3 regions of the Sporosarcina sp. G11-34 genome follow, and region 3 is predicted to be linked to each of the others. Evidence: riboswitches for the same ligand, from Rfam matches in the RefSeq annotation. Region 3 holds a riboswitch; each other region holds the start of a gene.
The links. Region 3 has a riboswitch for S-adenosylmethionine ahead of KSU66_RS00155 (aliphatic sulfonate ABC transporter substrate-binding protein). Riboswitches for the same ligand answer to the same signal wherever they lie in the genome.
Positions count from the first base shown of each region.

Region 1 (7,051 bases), on a different contig from region 3:
CGAAATCTGGGTTTTGCATCTGGGCTCTAAATTTTTTTGCTTCAGCTTCAAGATCGACGACGTTTTTTTCCGCTTCATTAAATTTAAGCTCCGCCCCCGCTGCTTCTGAGATTTCCTTTTCCATCTTTTCATCCCATTTACCTGTCCACTCGCTTATTTTATTCATAAAAGAAAACTTTCCAAGCTTCACAACATCTTGCTGTTCTTTCGTTAGCAGTTTGTGAAGTTCGTCACGCAACTTGTACGCTTCTCGTAGTTGAACTTCTACCCCTTCCAATCGACGCTTTACCCGATTGCGGTCAGTCCGTTTCATCGTTAGCTCCATTTGTCTTGCATGTATACCTTCTCTCATTCCGAACACCCCTTTTTAATCTATACGGAATTGGACAGATTAAGTTTCAATTATTGATGGAAATCAAGGTCGTCTGTCTGAATCATCGATATACTAAAAGTAGAGGTGATCTTATGAGCCGTCTATTTTTCATCGTGTTCATACTTATACTTGCCGCTTGTGGAAAAGAAGCAACGGTTCGAATGTTGCCTGACCCTGCCCCAGATCAAGAAATGAATTACGCTCAGAATGGAATTACACTTATTCTCGACGAGAATTCATTCGACACATCACCTTCCCTAATCGGAACGACTTTACAAAATGACAGCCTTCGTAATTATGGATACGGGGCATTTTATCATATCGAAATACGCGTCGATGGTTTATGGCATATGATTACCTATTCGGACGCGGTATTTTTGAAAAACAAACGGTTCACAGATTCGGGCAACATCCTTTTAGCGGGTGAAAAAGTTCATCAACAGTTCTCCGTTGAAGAGCTTGGTGTAACACTTTTACCCGGGGAATACCGATTAGTAAAATCATTTCTAGCACAAGGGGAACCCTTTCACGAAGTCTCCGTGGCTGCACCATTTACCGTGGAATGAATCCTTCTTCACACACTAGCAAATATAAGAAAAAGGAGCTAAAACCATTATGGTTTATAGCTCCTTTTTTTAATTAACCCCAAACTTCCTTGGAAAGATCCACGATGAACTTCAATTTCTCCCATTGCTGTTCTTCTGTTAATTTATTGCCATGATGTGTAGAAGCGAATCCACATTGCGGGCTTAGGCATAATTGGTCATGCGGTACATGTTTTGCAGCTTCTTGAATGCGTGCCTTAATCGCTTCTTTGTCTTCTATTTCTCCATTTTTCGAAGTAACAACGCCAAGAATCACTTTTGCTCCGCCATTCGGAACATGTTCCAATGGTTTAAAGTCTCCTGAACGCTCATCATCATATTCCAAGAAGAAGCCATCCACTTTTTCTTTTGCGAGTAATGTTGGTGCAATTAGTTCATAGCTTCCTTCAAACGCCCATGTCGATTGGTAGTTGCCGCGGCATAAGTGCGTTGTCACAACTAGATCTTCCGGTTTTCCTTCTAGGACGCCGTTAATGACACGAAGTGCTAGATCAATAAGTTGGTCTCTTGAACAGGCCCCGTCATTGAATGGGATATCCGGAGCAGAAAGTCCAGCGATATAGACGTCATCCAATTGTAAGTAACGGACTCCCGCATCGTAAAATGCGTTTAGCGCATCCTTATACGCTTGAATAATGTCATTTGCGTATTCCTCGATGTCTGGGTATATATTCTCGTCACGAATACCGATATTGAATAGTTGGTTCGGACTTGGAATTGTTTGTTTCGCAACCGCACGGCCACCAACAATTTCGTTAAACTCGATAAAGTCTTTAATGAACGGATGCTCCGGGTTAAATGAAATTTTCCCACTGTTACGAACGTTATACCGCTCTGTTTCAACGCCTTCAAATACGTATCCAGTCTCAGGTACAAACCCTTCAAATCCATTCAAATGCTCTAGGAAATCTAGATGCCACCATGTCCGTCTGAATTCACCGTCCGTGACCAATTCTAATCCTACTTCAATTTGCTTATCGACAATTCGTTTAATTTCCTTCGTTTCCACTTCACGTAATTGTTCTGCAGTCACTGTACCTTCTTTAAATTCTTTACGTGCTTGGTGCAAGTTATCTGGTCGTAGTAAACTTCCTACGTGATCCGCTCTGAATGGTGCTTTCGTTAAAGTAGTCGTTTTGTTTGTCATTATAAATTCCTTCTCTCTGTTTTTATTTCTGAGGCAACTTCGCTTTCCAGATAAAGTAACAAATAGAAAAACCTCTTCTGTAAGTTAAGAAGAGGTTTTGGCATAATCGCTATTTGCTCTTCTCATCTCCAAGTCTTAAGCATGACACTTAAGCTTCTGGAATTAGCACAGTACTTAAAAAGTCTGTTGCTGAGATATCATAGGGCCAGTCCCTCCATCTCTCTGGATAAGAAAGTTACGTATTCAGTTGTTAATCATTACCTTACATGCATCTAAATTAAAAGTCAATAGAGAAAGTATTGAATGTTTCAAATATACTACTTAATAATTACACCTTGTTCAATCACTTAGTGTCTCATCTCGCTTCGTAATTTCCGATGCGCTCGGCGTTCTGGACCTGTTTCGTACAAACTTGTTTCCTTTTCTGTTTCCGGATAAATTCCGGGAACAGGAGTCGATTTATTGTGTTCGTCCATAGCAACCATTGTAAGGAATGACTCCGTTGTCAATTTCGTATCCCCTGTTAAAAGGTTCACAGAATGAACCGAAACGAATACTTCCATCGATGAACGACCCGTCGATGTTACAATTGCTTCGAGTTCCAATACATCCCCGACACGTGCAGATGAAAGAAAATCGACAGAATCAATTGACGCTGTGACGACAGCCGTCTTTGAATGTTTCATCGCCGTAATGGCTGCAATTTCATCAATATACGATAGAACTTTTCCTCCAAAAATTGTTTGTAAGTGATTCGTATCTGGTGGCAATACGAGATGCGTTTGAATTGTACGTGAATGACTCATCGGTCTAGTTTCATTCATTTTGTATGCTCCTTACTTTTTCATAATTAATTAAAACAACAAAACAGGACACCGAGGTGTCCTGTTTTAAACCATCTCTGCTAGCAACGCATACACCCGTTTCATTTCTTGCTGCAACGCCCACTGATCGCGGCCAAGCCACCTACAATGGATCGCATTGCCCTCAAGCCGTGTCATTCCTGCCTGCAACCCATCGCCCACTCGCAACGTTTCTTGAATTGCACGGATATCCACTTCAGCTACATTCGGTGCTACGAGCCAAACAGATCCAACATACATTGCACCTTCGAGAACACCAACACCGCTTAGGTCTACTTCTTTCGGTGAAAAATGAAGGGAATCGAATGCGATTAATTCGTCGTCAACAAATATTTTGAAATTCGAACGAAACGATTCATAATCGAAAACTTCACCGCGTTTTTCTCGTCCCGGCGCAATGATTTCTCCCCATAAAATGGTTGAATCGGCGGCTACACTAAGTGTCGTATCCACTTGAAACTTTGCATCTACAAACGGGATAATCACTTCGGGCATCCATTCAAGACGGGCACGTGCCCCCATTTCCACATCAATCTTATAAAAACAAGTGTCTCCGGTATGCGATGGATAGATTTTCAACGCCGATTGCTGAGTCAAACGAACTTTGCTATCCGGAGCAATCTTCACCGTAATATCGTTCCGGTCGCCAGCGACCATTCCACCAGACGACTCCATAACGTAGACCGTTGCTGTCGGGTCTTTGCCTTCATACAATTCTCGACTTGCTTTTAACGGAGGTTGTTGGAAAACATGGGGCATCCGCGTATATCCCCTTCTCGGTTCAAATTCTAAGTCGAGTCTTCCGTTATGTCTCGGGCGGTTTACTTTATGCATTTTCACCAGCGGGCTTTACGCCTTCTAGTAACATATTGTGTTTAATCCAATTGACAACTTGGTCAACGTTTTTCTGTGTGCGGACGTCTGCAAAAATATAAGGTCTGCCATTGCGCATTTTTTTCGCGTCGCTATCCATAACCTCAAGATCAACGCCAACATACGGAGCAAGGTCTGTTTTATTGATTAATAAAAGATCCGAGCGCGTTAATGCCGGTCCGCCTTTTCTCGGGATATCTTGGCCTTCTGCAACATCGATTACATAAATGTATGCGTCAACAAGTTCCGGGCTAAATGTTGCGGACAAATTGTCGCCGCCACTTTCAACGAAAATAATATCCAAATTATCAAAACGACTGTTCATTTCATCGATTGCAGCGAAGTTCATGGAAGCATCTTCGCGAATCGCCGTATGTGGACAACCTCCCGTTTCAACGCCTAAAATACGATTCTCTTCAAGTACACCGTTCGTCATCAAAAACTTCGCGTCTTCACGTGTATAAATATCATTCGTAATAACAGCAATTTGATAATCTTTATGCATCGCGCGTGTCAGTTGGTCAACGAGCGATGTTTTGCCCGATCCAACGGGTCCGCCGATACCGATTCGTACTGGTTTCATATAGAAAACTCCTTTTAGTTAAGAAATAAATAGTCTTGAATATAAGTATTCGTGCTTCATAGATGCCAGTTCAATTCCGAGCGCATTGTTGCTAATATCTTCCTCACCTAACGTATCAACCAATTCGGCCGCTTCTGTTATAGGTAAAATCATTTCATGCATTGCCTGCACACCGGTATTTTGACCGAACGGCACAGCACGGACCGCATTTTGGACGAGTCCATTGACCGCCGCAAATAAATACATCATGATTGCGTGATGAACGTTAATCTCCATATTTGCACTATAAATGCCGTACAAAACCGCGTAATGTCCTTTGATTGATTTCGAATCGATGCGTTCCTTCCACTTGGCAAGAAAATCATCTGTCGCAAGTGGGGAAACCGTCCGAATGAATTGTCTTCCAAGATTCACACTTGCTTCGCGTGATTCTTTTGCAAGCTTCATGGCGCCACAAAGCTGCTCAAGATAAAGAAGCCTATCCACATCTTGATTTTTAGCGGCGAGATACGCTTCTTTAATAAGAATCGCATCGCCGCGAACTAAGTTGTGGAATAAGAAAGACGTACAAAAGTCGACCAATTCGGTTTTCGTTTGAATTAGATCCTCTTGAATATACGTCTCCATTCCGTAAGATTGTGTAAATGATCCAATCGGAAAGGCTGAATCGTGAATTTGGAAAAGCTGTAAAAGCGCAGTATCAGTGGGAATGTCCACGGTATTTGAACGGTTGTTTAAATCTTCTTTCAGTTGTTTCATACGAAACACCCACTTCATCCAATAATTTATTTAACGTATGATCTGCACGTACAATGATTTCGTTTTCATCAATCAAAGAGGGCGTATGACGGTTCCCAAGTTCGAATGCCGCTTTCCCCATTTCCGTCATATCTTTCGGGCTAATGACAATGACCGGTTCCATTTTCGTACGTACCGCGATGCGGCGGTTGTGGTCTTCAAAAAGAAGGTCACCGTACTGAAGCGGTTCTTCCTGATCAAGCGACAACGCAATGTCTGTTCCTTGATCCGTTTCTGTACGAAGAATGCGTTTGCTCAACTCTTCCCAGTCCAGTTCAATCCATTCTGTTTTCTTATCGGAAACATCTTCTTTTGTACCAATATTGCCGATGACTTTATTAATAAGCATTCATTAATCCCCTTTTTTAATTAGAATAAAAAGTACCTTTGCGCCATTGGAAGAACGCTGACAGGTTCACAAGTAGCAAGTTCCCCGTCGATTTTCACTTCATACGTTTCTGGATTCACGTCAATAACTGGCGTTTCACTGTTATGTTTCATGTCCGCCTTCGATATATTACGGCAGTTCTTCACAGTCCCAATCATTCGCTTCAAACCAAGTTTTTCAGGAAGTCCTTCCTCGACAGCAATTTGTGGCAAGAATGTCATTGCTGCATTTTGTGGACCTTTACCGTGAAAACCGTACATTTTTCTTCCCATCATCGGTTGAGGTGTCGGAATCGAAGCATTCGGGTCGCCCGTCATTGCATAAACGGCAATTCCGCCTTTAATAACAACTTCTGCTTTCACTCCGAAGAATGCTGGATCCCAAAGAATAATATCCGCAAGTTTTCCTTCTTCAATCGAACCGACCTCATGGCTAATGCCATGTGCGATTGCAGGGTTAATATTTAACTTCGAAATATAGCGTTTTACGCGATAGTTATCATTGTCTTTTCCTTCGTCTTGGGGAAGGGGACCGCGCTGCATTTTCATTTTATTTGCCGTTTGGAACGTTCGAATCGTCACTTCACCCACGCGACCCATCGCTTGCGAGTCCGAGGACATAATGCTGAGGATACCAAGATCCTGCATAATATCTTCCGCCGCAATCGTTTCCGGACGGATCCTCGAATCGGCGAACGCCACATCTTCTGGTACATCGTGTTTCAAATGGTGACAGACCATCAACATGTCCAAATGTTCATCAATTGTATTTGTCGTAAACGGTTTCGTCGGATTCGTCGACGCAGGTATCACATTCGGATATGCTGCCATTCTCAGCTGATCCGGCGCATGTCCACCGCCCGCACCTTCCGTATGGAAAACGTGAATGACACGGCCATCGATTGCTTTAATTGTATCTTCTACAAAACCCGCTTCGTTGAGCGTATCTGAGTGAAGTGCAACTTGGATATCATACTCATCCGCAACCGACAAACTTTGGTCTAGCGCATCCGGTGTCGCACCCCAGTCTTCATGAATTTTCATGCCGATTGCGCCCGCTCGGATTTGTTCAATAATTGGTTCGTGAGTGGATGCGCTCCCTTTCCCAAGAAGCCCAACGTTAACCGGTAAATCTTCAACCGCTTGAAGCGTGCGGTGAAGATGCCATTCACCCGCCGACACACTCGTAGCCTTCGATCCAGCAGCCGGACCCGATCCCCCGCCAATGAACGTTGTCGTTCCAGCATTAAGTGCAGTCTCAACTTGTTGTGGACTAATGAAGTGAATATGTGTGTCAATGGCGCCCGCTGTCGCAATCAACCCTTCACCCGCGTACACTTCGGTTCCAACTCCGATAATCATGTCCTGATCGACACCATCCATCGTATCTGGGTTCCCCGCTTTTCCGACACCAACAATACG
Region 1 is NZ_JAHNZW010000007.1:81,453-88,503, reverse strand. Features, by position in the region: gene KSU66_RS11490 (hypothetical protein) at 1-352, opposite strand, end outside; gene KSU66_RS11485 (immunoglobulin-like domain-containing protein) at 466-939, shown strand; gene KSU66_RS11480 (5-methyltetrahydropteroyltriglutamate--homocysteine S-methyltransferase) at 1,013-2,125, opposite strand; SAM riboswitch class I at 2,245-2,358, opposite strand; gene KSU66_RS11475 (acyl-CoA thioesterase) at 2,473-2,949, opposite strand; gene KSU66_RS11470 (urease accessory protein UreD) at 3,016-3,747, opposite strand; gene ureG (urease accessory protein UreG) at 3,815-4,444, opposite strand; gene KSU66_RS11460 (urease accessory protein UreF) at 4,463-5,203, opposite strand; gene KSU66_RS11455 (urease accessory protein UreE) at 5,145-5,591, opposite strand; gene ureC (urease subunit alpha) at 5,612-7,051, opposite strand, start outside.
Region 1: linked by a shared signal. The riboswitch ahead of KSU66_RS11480 (5-methyltetrahydropteroyltriglutamate--homocysteine S-methyltransferase) and the one ahead of KSU66_RS00155 (aliphatic sulfonate ABC transporter substrate-binding protein) in region 3 are both predicted to bind S-adenosylmethionine.

Region 2 (7,051 bases), on a different contig from region 3:
AATTGACGTTCAAGCAACTGAAGCACAGTCTCAATTGTTAAATATGGAAAAGAAAAACCCGGACTATGCAATTATTCAACAAACATGGGGAGCAACAGCAACGATTTTACGTGACGCAAAAACACTAAATATTGATACACAATTTATTGGTTTAAACTGGGCTTCTGGTGAAGGTGTAATTGACATTGTTGGTGAAGATATTGCGGATGGGTATATGGCAATCCTTTCACATGCATTTCCTTATGAAGACTTCCCAGGAATAGCAGATATAAAAGAGTACTTGGATAAGGAAGGTAAAACGCTTGATGATATTGATCAGAAATTCATCCAAGGATGGTCTGCATCAAAAATTGTCGCAGCGGGTATCGAAGCAGCAAGCAAACTTACAGACGGTGAGATTACGGGAGAACAAATTCGTGCTGGTCTTGAATCACTTAGCGATTATGATATGGGTGGATTGGGCGCAAATGTTAGCTTCAGCGCAGACAACCATGCAGGAACAGAGCAAACACGACTTGGCGTTGTGAAAAACGGTAGGTGGGAGCAGTTAACGGATTACTTCAGCTATAAGGAGTAAGCATACGTAGATACGCTTAAGAATGATCATGGGAGTAGCAGATGATTCATTTGCTACTCTCGCTTATTTCTTTAGAAGAAGGGGGATTTCTATGCTCCACATTAAAAATATTGAAGTCGTGTATTCGCGAAACATTCTTGCGTTAAAAGGAATGTCGCTTCATGTTCCAGAAGGTAAAATTATTGCGTTGCTCGGTAGTAATGGAGCAGGCAAGTCGACAACGTTAAAAGCAATATCGGGCTTGCTTGCAGGTGAAGATGGGCAAATTACGGACGGCACGATTGAGTATGAAGGCCAGAACATTAATAATACGACGCCGGACATTATTGTCAAAAATGGGATCTTCCAAAGTATGGAAGGTAGACGTGTATTTAAAAACTTAACGGTTGAGGAAAACTTAATGGCAGGGGCTTATACACGAAAAGATCGAAAGCATTTAAAAGATGATATTGAAAAGATTTATATTTATTTCCCGAAACTAAAAGCACTTCAACACCGAAAGTCCGGATTTTTATCGGGTGGTGAGCAGCAAATGCTCGCGATTGGTCGAGGAATTATGGCCAAACCGAAGTTATTGTTATTGGATGAACCATCTTTAGGAATTGCGCCTCTCCTTGTTGAAGAAATATTTCAGAACATTAAACAGATTAATAAAGACGAAGGCACATCTATTCTAGTTGTTGAGCAGAACGCGAATGTTGCGTTGGCGATTTCCGATTACGGATATATTATGGAAAATGGTCGAGTTGCGATGCAAGGAGATGTGGATTATCTGTTGTCAAACGAAGAAGTACGCGAACATTATTTAGGTGTTGGAAAAGAAGGCGAGAAAAGCTTTAGGGAAGGTAAATCGTATAAACGACGTCAAAGGGTTGTGTGGTAGAAATAGAAAAAGTAAAACCGCCTCAGAAATGTGGCGGTTTTACTATGTAACATGCGGCACTACTGGGCAATCCCCAGTTGGATTAGGTGTAGTATTATTTTTCCACGTTCCGTCGAAGGGGCCCCTGCACGGGACAGAGAAGTGCCGCGTCTCTGTGACTCTTAGTCTACGCATCTTTGCCAAGAAATATACACTTACGATAAAGTTTTAGAAACTTATTATTAACTAGTCTTACAATTTAGACTTGATATTTAATTCTGTTGTGTTATGATAATCTTAATGCATCCTAATTGAATAGTATTTCCTTATCTAGAGTCGGGGGAGGAACTGGTCCTTAGATCCCGCGGCAACCCTTGTTTAGCTGAACGTTCAACTAAACGAAATGGTGCCAATTCCAGCAAGCTTATTTAAGCTTGAAAGATGAGGGAGAGCTTGATTTATAAAATCAGACCTCTTCCTTATCGGATGAGGTTTTTTATTATTTCAGAATGGATGCCATTCATCATAATATGTATTACGTTTTAAACCAAGTTTTTCAATTGGTTAAGTTAGTGAATTGGTATGGATGAAACAAACAAAAAAACTATATGGGGGAATACAAAATGACTACAACACAAAAAACAGATAGCCTTTATCAAAAATCGAATTTTAACCGAATCGGGGAGCTAGGTAAGCTTGCACCGGAACAGTTTTCATCTTTTATAAACTTTAATAACAAAGCTTTGGCTGAAGGGAAGTTATCTGTAAAACTAAAAGAATTGATCGCAATCGCAGTTGCACATGTGACTGGGTGCCCATATTGCATCGATGTTCATGTAACGGCTAGTAAAAAAGCAGAAGTTACAAAAGAAGAAATCGGAGAAGCGATTTTTGTTGCAACGGCGTTAAAAGCAGGTTCGGCATTTGCACACGGAGTGAATGCATTAAATTCATTCGATGGTCAAAACGATGATGAGCTTTATAAAGCATCTTACTTCAATCGAATTGGCGAATTTTCAAAACTGAATGGCGATGTTTTTAAAGCGTTTATCGACTTCGATCAACAAGCTTTGAAAGCTGGGAAATTGACTGTTAAAGAAAAAGAACTTATCGCAGTCGCAGTCGCACACGCAACAGGTTGCCCGTATTGCATCGATCTTCATACAAAAGCGGCAAAGAAAGCGGGTTCAAGTTTGGAAGAAATCGCAGAATCAATTTTCGTTGCGGTTGCACTAAAAGCAGGAGCAGCATTTGCCCATAGCGTAAATGCACTTGAGGCCTATACGGAGTAATTCATTCGGTGTAACAGATGAATAAATTAAAGCCAACCATATTTGATAATGGTTGGTTTTTTTCTTTTTAAATTGTCATAATTCCGAGCGATACATATACGTTGTTTTTTAAAATTCATGTTATAATAGTTTTGTACGGATAACATTTTATCTGTTTTGAATAATCAGTGGTATTTAGCGATTAAAAGAATAACCACTATTAAAACTCATTTATTAAAAAAATTTACACACCTATATAAAGGAACGGGGAGAATTTTATTTGTTACATTATCAAACGCATGTTTTAGGTCCTGATCATGATTGGGTCGTATTCCTTCACGGACTTGGTGGTAATTCAAACATTTGGTACAAGCAAGTAAAGGAGTTTAAAACCCATTTTAACCTTCTTTTTATAGATTTAAAAGGTCATGGTGGATCGGTGGATCATCGGCCTGAATTACTGGAGTACACAGCGGAAGTACTAACGGAAGATGTCGTTAAAGTATTGGATTTTTTATCGATTGAAAAAGCCCATTTTGCCGGGATTAGTTTAGGGTCCGTTATTTTACACGGTATGCATATTTACGCTCCGCATCGTATTAAGAGTATGATTTTAGGTGGAGCAATTATCCGGTTTACAAGGTTTGCCCGGGTGCTGCTGAAAACAGGTGATTTAATTAAAGGGCTCGTTCCTTATATGTGGCTCTATAAATTATTTGCATGGATTCTTATGCCGAAAAAACATCATCAACAATCTAGAAACTTGTTTATAAAAGAAGCGAAAAAGCTTCGGAGAAAAGAGTTTATTCGTTGGTATAAGTTTGCCTCTACAGTACCTGTAATATATCCTCAAATAGATACAGAGAAATATCTGATTCCAAAAACATACATTATGGGCGACCAAGATTATATGTTTATAGGACCTGTTCGAGAAGATACTGTGAATGATAAAGCGGCGACTGTACATGTTATTGAGAAGTGTGGCCATGTATGTAATATTGAAAAGTATAAAGAATTCAACCGTGTTGCAATCAATTTTTTCAAAGAACGGGTGCAAGAAGAGAAGAAGGAAGTTCCTGTACCCAAACCGATTAGACGATTAGCGACAATCGGATAAAATCCTAGTCAGACAAGTTCGTTCTTGTCTGGCTTTTTGTATTTCTAGGGGTTCTCGAAACCCTTTGATACCAACACATGATATGATTAAGGAAGAAAGAAAGTAGTATATATGTTGAAATGAAGATTCTCCCTAAAAAAGAAAATCGCTGAATCGGCTCCCTTTCCGCGGGCGTTGCCTTAGCCTCCTCACTACGCTGCGGGGTCTAAGGCCCACGCTATTCCCGCAGGAGTCTTGCCTCATTCAACGATTTTCGGGGTGTACTGAAAGAAGTTATTCCTATTAAAGCACGAATCTAGCGGGAGGTATTCCCAAGCGCCAAGCGGTTTTGATCGGATGTTTATTTTAATATATAACTCCTATTTTTTTATTAATTTGGAATTAGTATGAGGAGGAAAAGTTATGGATCGTAAAAAGGAACAATTATTTAAGTACTATTACAATAAATTTGTTGAAAGGAGTTTTGACGAAAAGGATCTTTATAGTTTCCTACAATTAGTTAGGGAAGATGCCGAAGATATTCAAGTGATAAAGGAACTTGGTGATTTTCTTGGAAGCCGAGGAAAAAGCATGGGGTATATAAGAAGGCATCTTGAAGAGTGCGAGGAAATAGCGAAAAACTTTAGTAAAAACAATAACAGAAAGAAAATTGAAGATGTTTTTTCATTCAAAGAAATCCGAAATGGTTTTAATGCGTTATTTCTTAAACATGGTTTAAATAAATTGTCTGCTGAAATAATTAATGACTTTGTTTTATGTATTATTTCTTTAGCTCAAAGCATTTCGTTTACGCCAGATGAAACGAAAAGGAATGCAGGTTATTTAAGCTTTGCGGTTTCGAGTAAAGAAATCTTTTTGATGGGGAATATAAAAGTTCTGAACAAAGGTCGATATATTCCCGTTACTTTCCAAGTGATGGCGGCAAATAATATTTATGAAGATGTAACGCCGCAGGATAAAGACGATACGCCTTATCTTTTCAATGATGAATTAATGGAAGTTATTAATATAGATAAAGAGTTAGTTATCACATTTCTTTAAAGGAATCATGCAATTGCATAGTGGGAAGATTCGAGTCGGCCATATGAATGGTTGGCTCGTTTTTCTTTTGAATAGTTCGCGACCTACAAGACCATATTAGGAAGTAAATGTGGTTAGTTTGTAGGAGGACTTTCATGACTTGTGTAGTCAAAGTAACTAGTGTTGAAATTACCAATTTGAAAAATGTAAGGAAGGGTAAGTTTCATACAAATTCAAGTTTTGCTACGTTGGAGAAAGCGGACGTCATTGGATTTTATGGACAAAATGGTTCGGGGAAAACAGCTGCTGTGGAAGCGTTTAATTTGTTGAAAACTTTATTGTCAGCTAATCATGATGCTCCACTTCCAAAAATTACGTCGAACTTACTCTATTTTAACGAAAAGTCCATTAGGTTGATGTTTCAATTTATTATCGAAAATCGATTAGGTGAATTTTTCGTTGATTATACTGTTTCCTTATCACCGGGGAGAACGAAATACCGAGTCGTCAAAGAAGAAGTGTCGTACCGGGAAAACAAGGGAAATACATCGTTTATATCTTTAATTTCAAAGAATGACAACGAGATTTTGATTGGAAATAAAAAAATACAGGAAATGAGTGAAGCGGATCGAGTTTCAGTGATGGTAGCCAATCGAATGGCTGTCGGTAACTCCACTTCATTTGTCTTTAGAGAAGAGTTAAAAGAAGTATTTGAAAACTTATTTGAAGAACATGAAACTGAACTTATGAAAAATATTTCGATTAATTTTAATAGCGATTTACACGTCATTGATACAATTCACTATGGTCTCCTAATCGCCAATTTGATTATGCCTTTTAGCGTTCATTTGGAAAAGAAGCGCGGACATATCCCTTATGAGATGCAAGATACGATGGTGCTACCGATTGATTTGTTTGAAACGATTGACCAAGTAGTGAGGCAAACAAATATTGTGTTACAAACCATTATTCCGGGTCTTCAAATAAAGATTAGACAAATCAATAAGCAAACGTTAAGTGATGGAAATGAAGGGGTTCGCTTTGAGTTTCTTTCAAGAAAAGGGGAGATTGAACTTCCCTTACGAAGCGAATCGGAAGGTACGTTGAAAATTATTTCCATTTTAAGTACGCTCATCGCTGTGTACAATAATCCAAATGCGTGTGTTGTCATTGATGAGCTCGATGCGGGTATTTTTGAATATTTACTTGGCGAGATATTGGAAGTGCTAAATGATAATGCGCAAGGTCAACTTTTATTTACTTCTCATAATTTACGTATATTAGAAGTGCTTCCAATTCGAAACTTATGGTTTACGACGCTTAATGAAAACGATCGATACCATCAATTAAGAGGCGTTGAAAGGTTAAACAATGCGCGCGATGTCTATTTACGGGCTGTACAATTAGGTGGTCAAGCCGAAGAAATCTATGCAGAAACCAATCTGTATGATATTAAAACGGCATTTAGAAAAGCTGGTATTCCACATGACAATTAACAAAAAGAAAGTTGTGTTATTAATTGTCGAAGGAGGCTGCGAAGAAGTCTTGCTAAACAATCGGTTGCGTAGCCTTTTTGAGCAACATAATATCCGTTTTCATATCCAACACGGAGATATTTTATATGATTTGAGCAAACCGGACGAACCGATTAAGTCCGTAATTGGGAATGCTGTGAAAGAATTTATGATGAAAAGTAAATTTCGCCCGGAAGATGTATTTTGTGTACTCCATATTATTGATATGGATGGGTGTTTTATTCCAGAAGACGCGATTGTCATTGATGAAACCCAAAAAGAGTTAACGGTCTACCATGAACGTCAAATAACTGTGCCGCATGAAAAACAAAAGAAGTTAATTGTCGCTAGAAATGCGGACCGAAGCCAAAACATTAATACAATGAAGGCGTTAGATACAATCCTATCTGGTGAAATCAATTACCGGATGTATTACTTTTCAAGAAATTTAGAGCATGTATTGTTTAATGAAGCGAATCCAGAAAAAGGTTCAAAGTTTCCGGAAGTGGAACAGTTTATTGAACAATTAGAAATGCCAATTGAAGACTTTCTGCAGAAATCGATGCCGTTAGTAACTGGAGCCGATCCGTATTTGGAGAGTTGGGACATCGTTTCTCAAAATACAGCTTCGTTGGAACAATATAGCAATGTCCCTTTGTTATTTGAATTTGTTAAATCGCAATCTGAGTT
Region 2 is NZ_JAHNZW010000002.1:84,635-91,685, forward strand. Features, by position in the region: gene KSU66_RS02530 (ABC transporter substrate-binding protein) at 1-577, shown strand, start outside; gene KSU66_RS02535 (ABC transporter ATP-binding protein) at 669-1,460, shown strand; SAM riboswitch class I at 1,763-1,887, shown strand; gene KSU66_RS02540 (carboxymuconolactone decarboxylase family protein) at 2,063-2,731, shown strand; gene KSU66_RS02545 (alpha/beta fold hydrolase) at 2,991-3,827, shown strand; gene KSU66_RS02550 (hypothetical protein) at 4,230-4,868, shown strand; gene KSU66_RS02555 (AAA family ATPase) at 5,003-6,343, shown strand; gene KSU66_RS02560 (hypothetical protein) at 6,333-7,051, shown strand, end outside.
Region 2: linked by a shared signal. The riboswitch ahead of KSU66_RS02540 (carboxymuconolactone decarboxylase family protein) and the one ahead of KSU66_RS00155 (aliphatic sulfonate ABC transporter substrate-binding protein) in region 3 are both predicted to bind S-adenosylmethionine.

Region 3 (7,051 bases):
CAGAAGTATGACTACAAGATGATTGATAATTTAACATCAGATGACTCTGGTTATTAACGTCTAAAAATCAACAGCAGTGAACTTCTACTGCTGTTTTTTTGATGTTTAGTTAAAGCCAATTATTATTGATTATGCATCCAATCTTCAACAACCTCTTCACCAAAATTGTGAATAATAAACCATCTTTCTTCTTCTGGTGTCATAATACCTTGTGCCTTTCCGATTGATCCACCTTGAAGTGTCCAAATGATATTATGATCATTATCTACACTTGTAAAATCCCCATTTATCCATCGTTTAGTAATTTTTAACAGTTCATTTTTATTAGGATAGTTGCTTAGTTCAATAATTTCATGAACAGTAACTATATTTTCTTGAGTCATAAGTAGAGCCCCCCATTTATCATTGGCTATAATTTTCTGGTGGGTCATCTTATGCATGACGGCTATTACCTCATCTTGAGATGAGCTGCTATTAATATCAAGGGTGGGAAGAGCACCTGGTACTTCTTTAGACTGAGGAGACTTACCCGCGGCAATTTCTTCAGCACTTGCAGTGGTGATTTCTTCTTCTTTATTTTTATTTAATAGCCATTGACTACCAAAGACAATGGCTACCAAACAGGCAATAGCTAGTAAAGATAGTACAACTTTTTTCATAATTATTAAACACCTCCTATCCCATATTCTAGTATAACTTATTTAAGTAATTATGTTTGGTAGATTCATTCATTGCTATCAAATATTTAATTTCTATATTAAGGAAAAATAAAAGAATAGGCCTAATTATCAGAAGGTGTTGACAATTAAACCTGGTGTGTTGTATGATAACTGCTAATCAATAATATTACTAGTAACTAGCACATTTAAAATTAAATAATACTCTTATCAAGAGCGGCGGAGGGGATAGGCCCAATGAAGCCCGGCAACCAACAGGTATTTATATCTGAAAAGGTGCTACATCCTACAGATTCGATTGAATCTGGAAGATAAGAGGAGGAATCTTTAAGCCCTCTTCTTATTAGAAGGGGGCTTTTTATCGTTCTCTTTTATGTTAGCGGGTAATCCTCATATTTATAAACCTAGTATTCTTATAGGTTAAGTATATTTTTATTGTGGAAGCTGTTTAGAAATACAAAACAATTAAAGGGGAGATTACAATGAAGAAAATTATTGCATTTATTCTAGTAGCGGTTGGTGCGTCATTAATCCTCACAGGTTGTTCATCAGCAAAAGGGGAAGAAAAGAAAAAGCTTGAAAAAGTTGTATTGGATTATGCGTACTATTCACCAACTAGTTTGGCGCTTAAGGAATTTGGATGGGCAGAAGAGGTATTTGCAAGTGAAGGAATTGAAGTTGAATGGGTTCTTAGCCAAGGAAGTAATAAGGCACTAGAATTTTTAAACTCTAAAAGTGTTGATTTTGGATCTACGGCAGGTGCCGCAGCATTGATTGCCAAATCGAATGGTTCACCAATAGAGTCAGTTTATATTTATTCGAAACCTGAATGGACTGCACTTGTAACGACCGAAGATTCTTCGATAAAAACAGTGGAAGATTTGAAAGGAAAGAAAGTTGCTGCAACTTTAGGTACAGACCCTTATATTTTCCTTCTCCGTTCTTTACAAGAAGTGGGACTGTCATCAAAGGATGTAGAAATAGTTAACTTACAGCATTCAGACGGGGCGAACGCACTTCTAACGGGTCAGGTAGATGCATGGGCAGGCCTTGATCCACATATGGCTAGTGCTGAAGTTGATTCCGGAGCGAATTTATTTTACCGAGATCATGACAAAAATACTTATGGAACACTAAATGTACGAACAGATTTTGCTGAGGAGCATCCGGATATTGTTGAAAAAGTAATCGAAGTGTATGAGAAATCGCGAATATGGGTTGAAGAAAATCCTTCTGAAGCAGCAGAAATACTGGCTAGAGAATCAGGTATGAAATTGGAAGTCGCTGAAAAAAGTATTGAGCGAAATGATTTTTCCGATCCTTTGCCTGGTGAAAAACAAATTCAAGCATTAGAAGAAGCAGGTGCTGTATTGGTTTCTGAAAAAGTAATAACAAAAGATGTAAATATTGAAAAAGTAGTAAGTGAATTAATAAATGAAGAATTTGCGGAAAAGGTCTTAAATTCAAAATAGGAGGGTTGCCGTATGACAGTCAATACTGAAGCGAAGGATTTTTTGAAAGTGAAAGCCAAAAAGTCGATTAAAGTTAAGGTGAGTGCAAAAAAGATTCGGGGATACACACTAGGTTGGCTATTGCCAATAATTCTATTAGTCGTATGGGAAGCAACTGCTCGCTTAAATTTAATTGATACGTATGTATTTCCCGCTCCTACAACTATATTCAGCAAAATTATCGAGATGGGAAATGAAGGTGTGCTTTGGGGTCATATAGGGATTACTTTATTCCGTGTATTTGTCGGCTTTTTTGCAGGAACGATTGCAGCACTTGTCTTGGGGTCAATCGTTGGCTATTTCAAATGGTTTGAAGAGCTTCTTGATCCATTAATCCAAGCATTCCGATCAATCCCATCATTAGCCTGGGTGCCATTATTTATATTGTGGATGGGGATTGGCGAATCTTCTAAAGTTGTACTAATTGCTGTGGGTGTTTTCTTTCCGGTGTATTTAAATATTGTCTCTGGAATACAGGGCGTAGACCGTAAGCTAATAGAGGTTGGAAGGATTTATCACTTTACTTCATTACAGATTGTACGCCGAATCATTTTACCCGCATCACTCCCGTCTTTCTTCGTGGGATTACGTAGCGGCGTTGGTTTAGGATGGATGTTCGTTGTAGCTGCTGAATTGATGGGCGCTAGCAAGGGACTTGGCTATCTACTTGTGGTAGGTCAGAATACTTATTCACCCGAACTAATTATGGCTAGTATTATATTATTCGCAGTACTTGGGAAGATAACGGATAGTTTATTAAAAGGATGGGAAGCACGTGCTTTGAAATGGCAAGATAATTTGGAAAATCAACTTTAAGGGGAGTGGGAAATATGTTGAAAGTGAGAGAGGCTTCAAGAACATTCAATGATGGGCTTGCTGGCTTTGAAGATATATCTTTTTCTATTCAAGAAGGAGAGACTGTTGGCATTTTGGGAACGAGTGGCTGCGGGAAGAGCACACTTCTTCGCGTATTGTCGGGACTCGATAAGGATTATGAAGGTGAAATCAAAATTGCTAAGGCTGGTAGACAGCCTGTAGGCATGATTTTTCAAGAGCCTAGACTTATGCCTTGGCTAAGTGTCGAAGAAAATATTTTATTTGGAAGTAAAGATGTGCAAAATGAAAAAAAGGAAGTGCTAGATTATTTAGAACTGGTTGGACTAACTGACTTTAAGGGACATTATCCGAAAGACTTATCGGGCGGCATGGCACAAAGAACTGCGATTGCTCGTGCGTTAATCGGTCAACCAGATGTACTCCTTCTTGATGAACCTTTTAGCGCATTAGATGCATTTACAAAAATGCAATTACAAGATTTACTATTGAAAATCCAAAAGAAGCGTTTATCAACGATGGTAATCGTTACACATGACATAGACGAGGCACTATATTTATGCGATCGGATCCTCATTCTCGGCGGTCAACCCGGAACATTGCAGGCTGAGTTATCAGTCGAAGTAAAGAGGCCAAGGGATCGCGGAAGTTCATTTCTGGCTGGGAAAAAGTCGGAGATTCTTGATTTGTTACAATTAGGAAAGGTGGTCGAGTAAAATGGGAAACCAAACAGTGATTTATCCGAATAAAGGACATTATAATATTACTGATGATTTACCAAATAGAAGTGACTTTTCCTGGGAGGAAATAGAGTCGAACTTTAGTTGGTCTTCTACAGGAAAAGTGAATATGGCGTATGAATGCGTTGACCGCCACGTAGATGAAGGGTTCGGCGAACAGGTTGCACTTCATTATATTGGAGAAAATGAAGAATTTAAACTAACTTATAGTGAATTGAAAGAAAAAACGGATCATTGGGCGACAGTATTAAAAAAACACGGTGTTAAAAAGGGGGATTTCGTATTCGTATTTTTACCGAAACATCCGGATTGTCATATTGCTATGCTTGCCGCAATTAAACTCGGTGCTATTGTGGGACCGCTTTTCGAAGCATTCATGGAAGACGCGGTTAAAGAGCGGATTTATGATTGTGAAGCGACATTTTTAATTGCATCGCCAGAACTTTTAAAGCGGGTTCCACGGAAAGAATTACCATCCTTGACGACGGTATTTATCGCTGCGGAATTGGAAGAATGCATTGATGATGAAGTTTCTTTATTTGCCGAGGTTAGAAACATAGAAATAGAAGACGATATAATCGAGTGGGTGGATCTTGATCACGGATTAAATATCCACTATACAAGCGGTTCGACAGGGAAGCCTAAAGGAATCATTCATGCACATCGGGCAATGATTCAACAGTATATTACTGGGAGATGGGTGTTGGATTTAAAGGAAGATGATATATATTGGTGCACGGCACATCCGGGCTGGGTGACAGGGACTGTTTATGGTGTATTTGCTCCATTGCTTAATCGGACAACGACGGTCATTCACGGAGGTAGATTCAGTGCAGAAGAATGGTACGACGTATTAGAACGCACGGGTGTAAACGTTTGGTATAGTGCTCCGACTGCATTTAGAATGCTTATGGCGGAAGGAGACGAATTGACGTCAAATTATGACCTCTCAAAAATACGGCATATTTTAAGTGTTGGGGAACCACTAAATCCCGAAGTCATCAGGTGGGGAATTAAAGTACTTTCCAATCGAATTCATGATACGTGGTGGATGACGGAAACCGGTGCCCAGTTAATCGTTAATTTACCTTCTGATGTGATTAAGCCTGGATCGATGGGAAAACCATTTCCAGGAATAGAAGCAGCTATTTTAGGTGATGAGGGCGAGATCTTGGAAAATGGAGCAGTCGGTCAATTGGCATTGAGAGCAAACTGGCCAGCAATCATGCGTGAAGTATGGAAGGATTCAGCCAAATATACTACTTATTTTCCTTTCGAAGGTTGGTATTTATCTGGAGATTTGGCAACGCTAGACGATGAGGGATATGTCTTTTTCCAAGGGAGAAGTGACGATATGATAAATTCTTCAGGTGAACGTATTGGCCCATTCGAAGTGGAAAGTAAGCTAATTGAACATCCCGCAGTTGCTGAAGTAGGTGTTATTGGAAAGCCAGATGAAATAAGGGGAGAAATTGTTAAAGCCTTTATCGTATTATCGAAGGAATATAAAGAAAGTGAAGAGCTACTAGAGGAGTTGCGACTATTTGTTCGCAGAGGACTCGCGGCGCATGCATCTCCAAGGGAAATTGAATTTATTAAAGAGCTTCCCAAAACACCAATTAGCGGAAAGATTCTTCGCCGTGAATTAAAAGCGAGAGAAGCCAAAACACTAGACGCTAGACGAGTTGAAAAGGTAGGAATTTAATCTGGTTTTTAACTTTTTTTACTATTCATGACCGCAACTGTTTAAAAGAGTTGATATTAGATAGAATATAGGCGTCTAACCTACTCAAGAATAGGTTAGACGCCCACTTTTTAATTTGATTTATTTTTCTGCTAATAGATCAGCAAAAGCTTTTACATAAGGTGGTAAATCGGGTGGACGTTGGCTTGATACGATATGACCATCAACTACAACGGCTTCATCGCTCCAAATTCCCCCAGCGTTTATCATATCGTGTTTAATTCCAGGTGTACTTGTCACTTTTTTACCTTTTAAGATGTCAGCAGAAATCAGAACCCACCCGGCATGACAAATTTGTCCAATAGGTTTTTTGGCATTATCCATTACTCGAACAAATTCAAGGACCTCATCGTATCTTCTTAGTTTGTCTGGTGCCCAGCCGCCTGGTACAAGAATCGCATCATAATCTTCAGCACGGATCTGCGAAAAGTCATAATCAGAAACTGCAGGGACACCATATTTTCCAATATAAGTTTTATCTTTTTCTTTTCCAACTAAATGAACCACTGCACCTTCTTCGCGAAGGCGGTAGATTGGATACCAAAGTTCCAAGTCCTCAAAATCATCATCAACGAGAGCAATTACTTTTTTATCATTTAATCGCATTATGATTCCCTCCAATGTATGTTTTCTCTACCATACCATTTGGGATGAAGGTATTTGAAATGGAAAGCCTTGGAATACTGAATAGTAGGGAAATAAGACAAGCCTAAGGCACCAAGAAAAATGGGTTTTGTACATGAAGTTTTTTGAATGAAAAAATATTACTGGGTCATATTAATGAAAAGGAGGTTTTATTATGGAGAAAGATAATCATAAAGGAATTAACGATACTTCGAATTCAAGACTACGAACGCCGTCAAAACGAAAAGCAGGTGATATGAAAGAAGAAATATCACTTGAGCTAGCCGAGTTTGGAAATTTAAATCCGAAACATGAGCCAATGACTCCCAATAATCGGCAAAAAAGCGAGTCGGAAAAAACGTATAAATGAAACTATAGACAATTAATGAGCAGAAACAATGGAGACATCTAATTAATTGATTGTCTATAAGTTCTACAGACCAGCATGAGTAAAAATGTTCGAGGGTACTGAAATCCGAAAAAGCAGTAAACAAAACAACGATTCATTTTTGCTTAATTTCAAAATGAATCGTTGTTTTTTGTTAAACGCTATTTATAAAAATAAACTTTTAATGCATGTGTGTTGTAGTAATCGAAAAAAACTAAAATGATGCTCGTGGATGTATTGCGTACTAATGTTCAAAGTAGAAGAAAAATGATGTTAAGAATTTAAATGAATATAATGTAAATGTGAAAGAATTCATACATACAAGCAATTCTTACTACCTAGTTATTAGCCTTGTACCCCTAAAAGTGCCTATGAAATATGTAATGTTAAAGAAACGCATAATGGAACTAGCAAGTAGGATTAGATGGTTTGGACTGGTATTTAGCTAGTGACACCCATATCTTTAAATGGCGAGTGCTCTGTCTATAAAAGACTAATTTATTAGTCTAGTAAATAGGAACCAAGAAAAAAGA
Region 3 is NZ_JAHNZW010000001.1:26,334-33,384, reverse strand. Features, by position in the region: gene KSU66_RS00165 (FAD-dependent oxidoreductase) at 1-57, shown strand, start outside; gene KSU66_RS00160 (DUF6241 domain-containing protein) at 123-659, opposite strand; SAM riboswitch class I at 882-995, shown strand; gene KSU66_RS00155 (aliphatic sulfonate ABC transporter substrate-binding protein) at 1,160-2,149, shown strand; gene KSU66_RS00150 (ABC transporter permease) at 2,162-3,004, shown strand; gene KSU66_RS00145 (ABC transporter ATP-binding protein) at 3,019-3,738, shown strand; gene acsA (acetate--CoA ligase) at 3,740-5,467, shown strand; gene KSU66_RS00135 (type 1 glutamine amidotransferase domain-containing protein) at 5,588-6,112, opposite strand; gene KSU66_RS00130 (hypothetical protein) at 6,306-6,500, shown strand.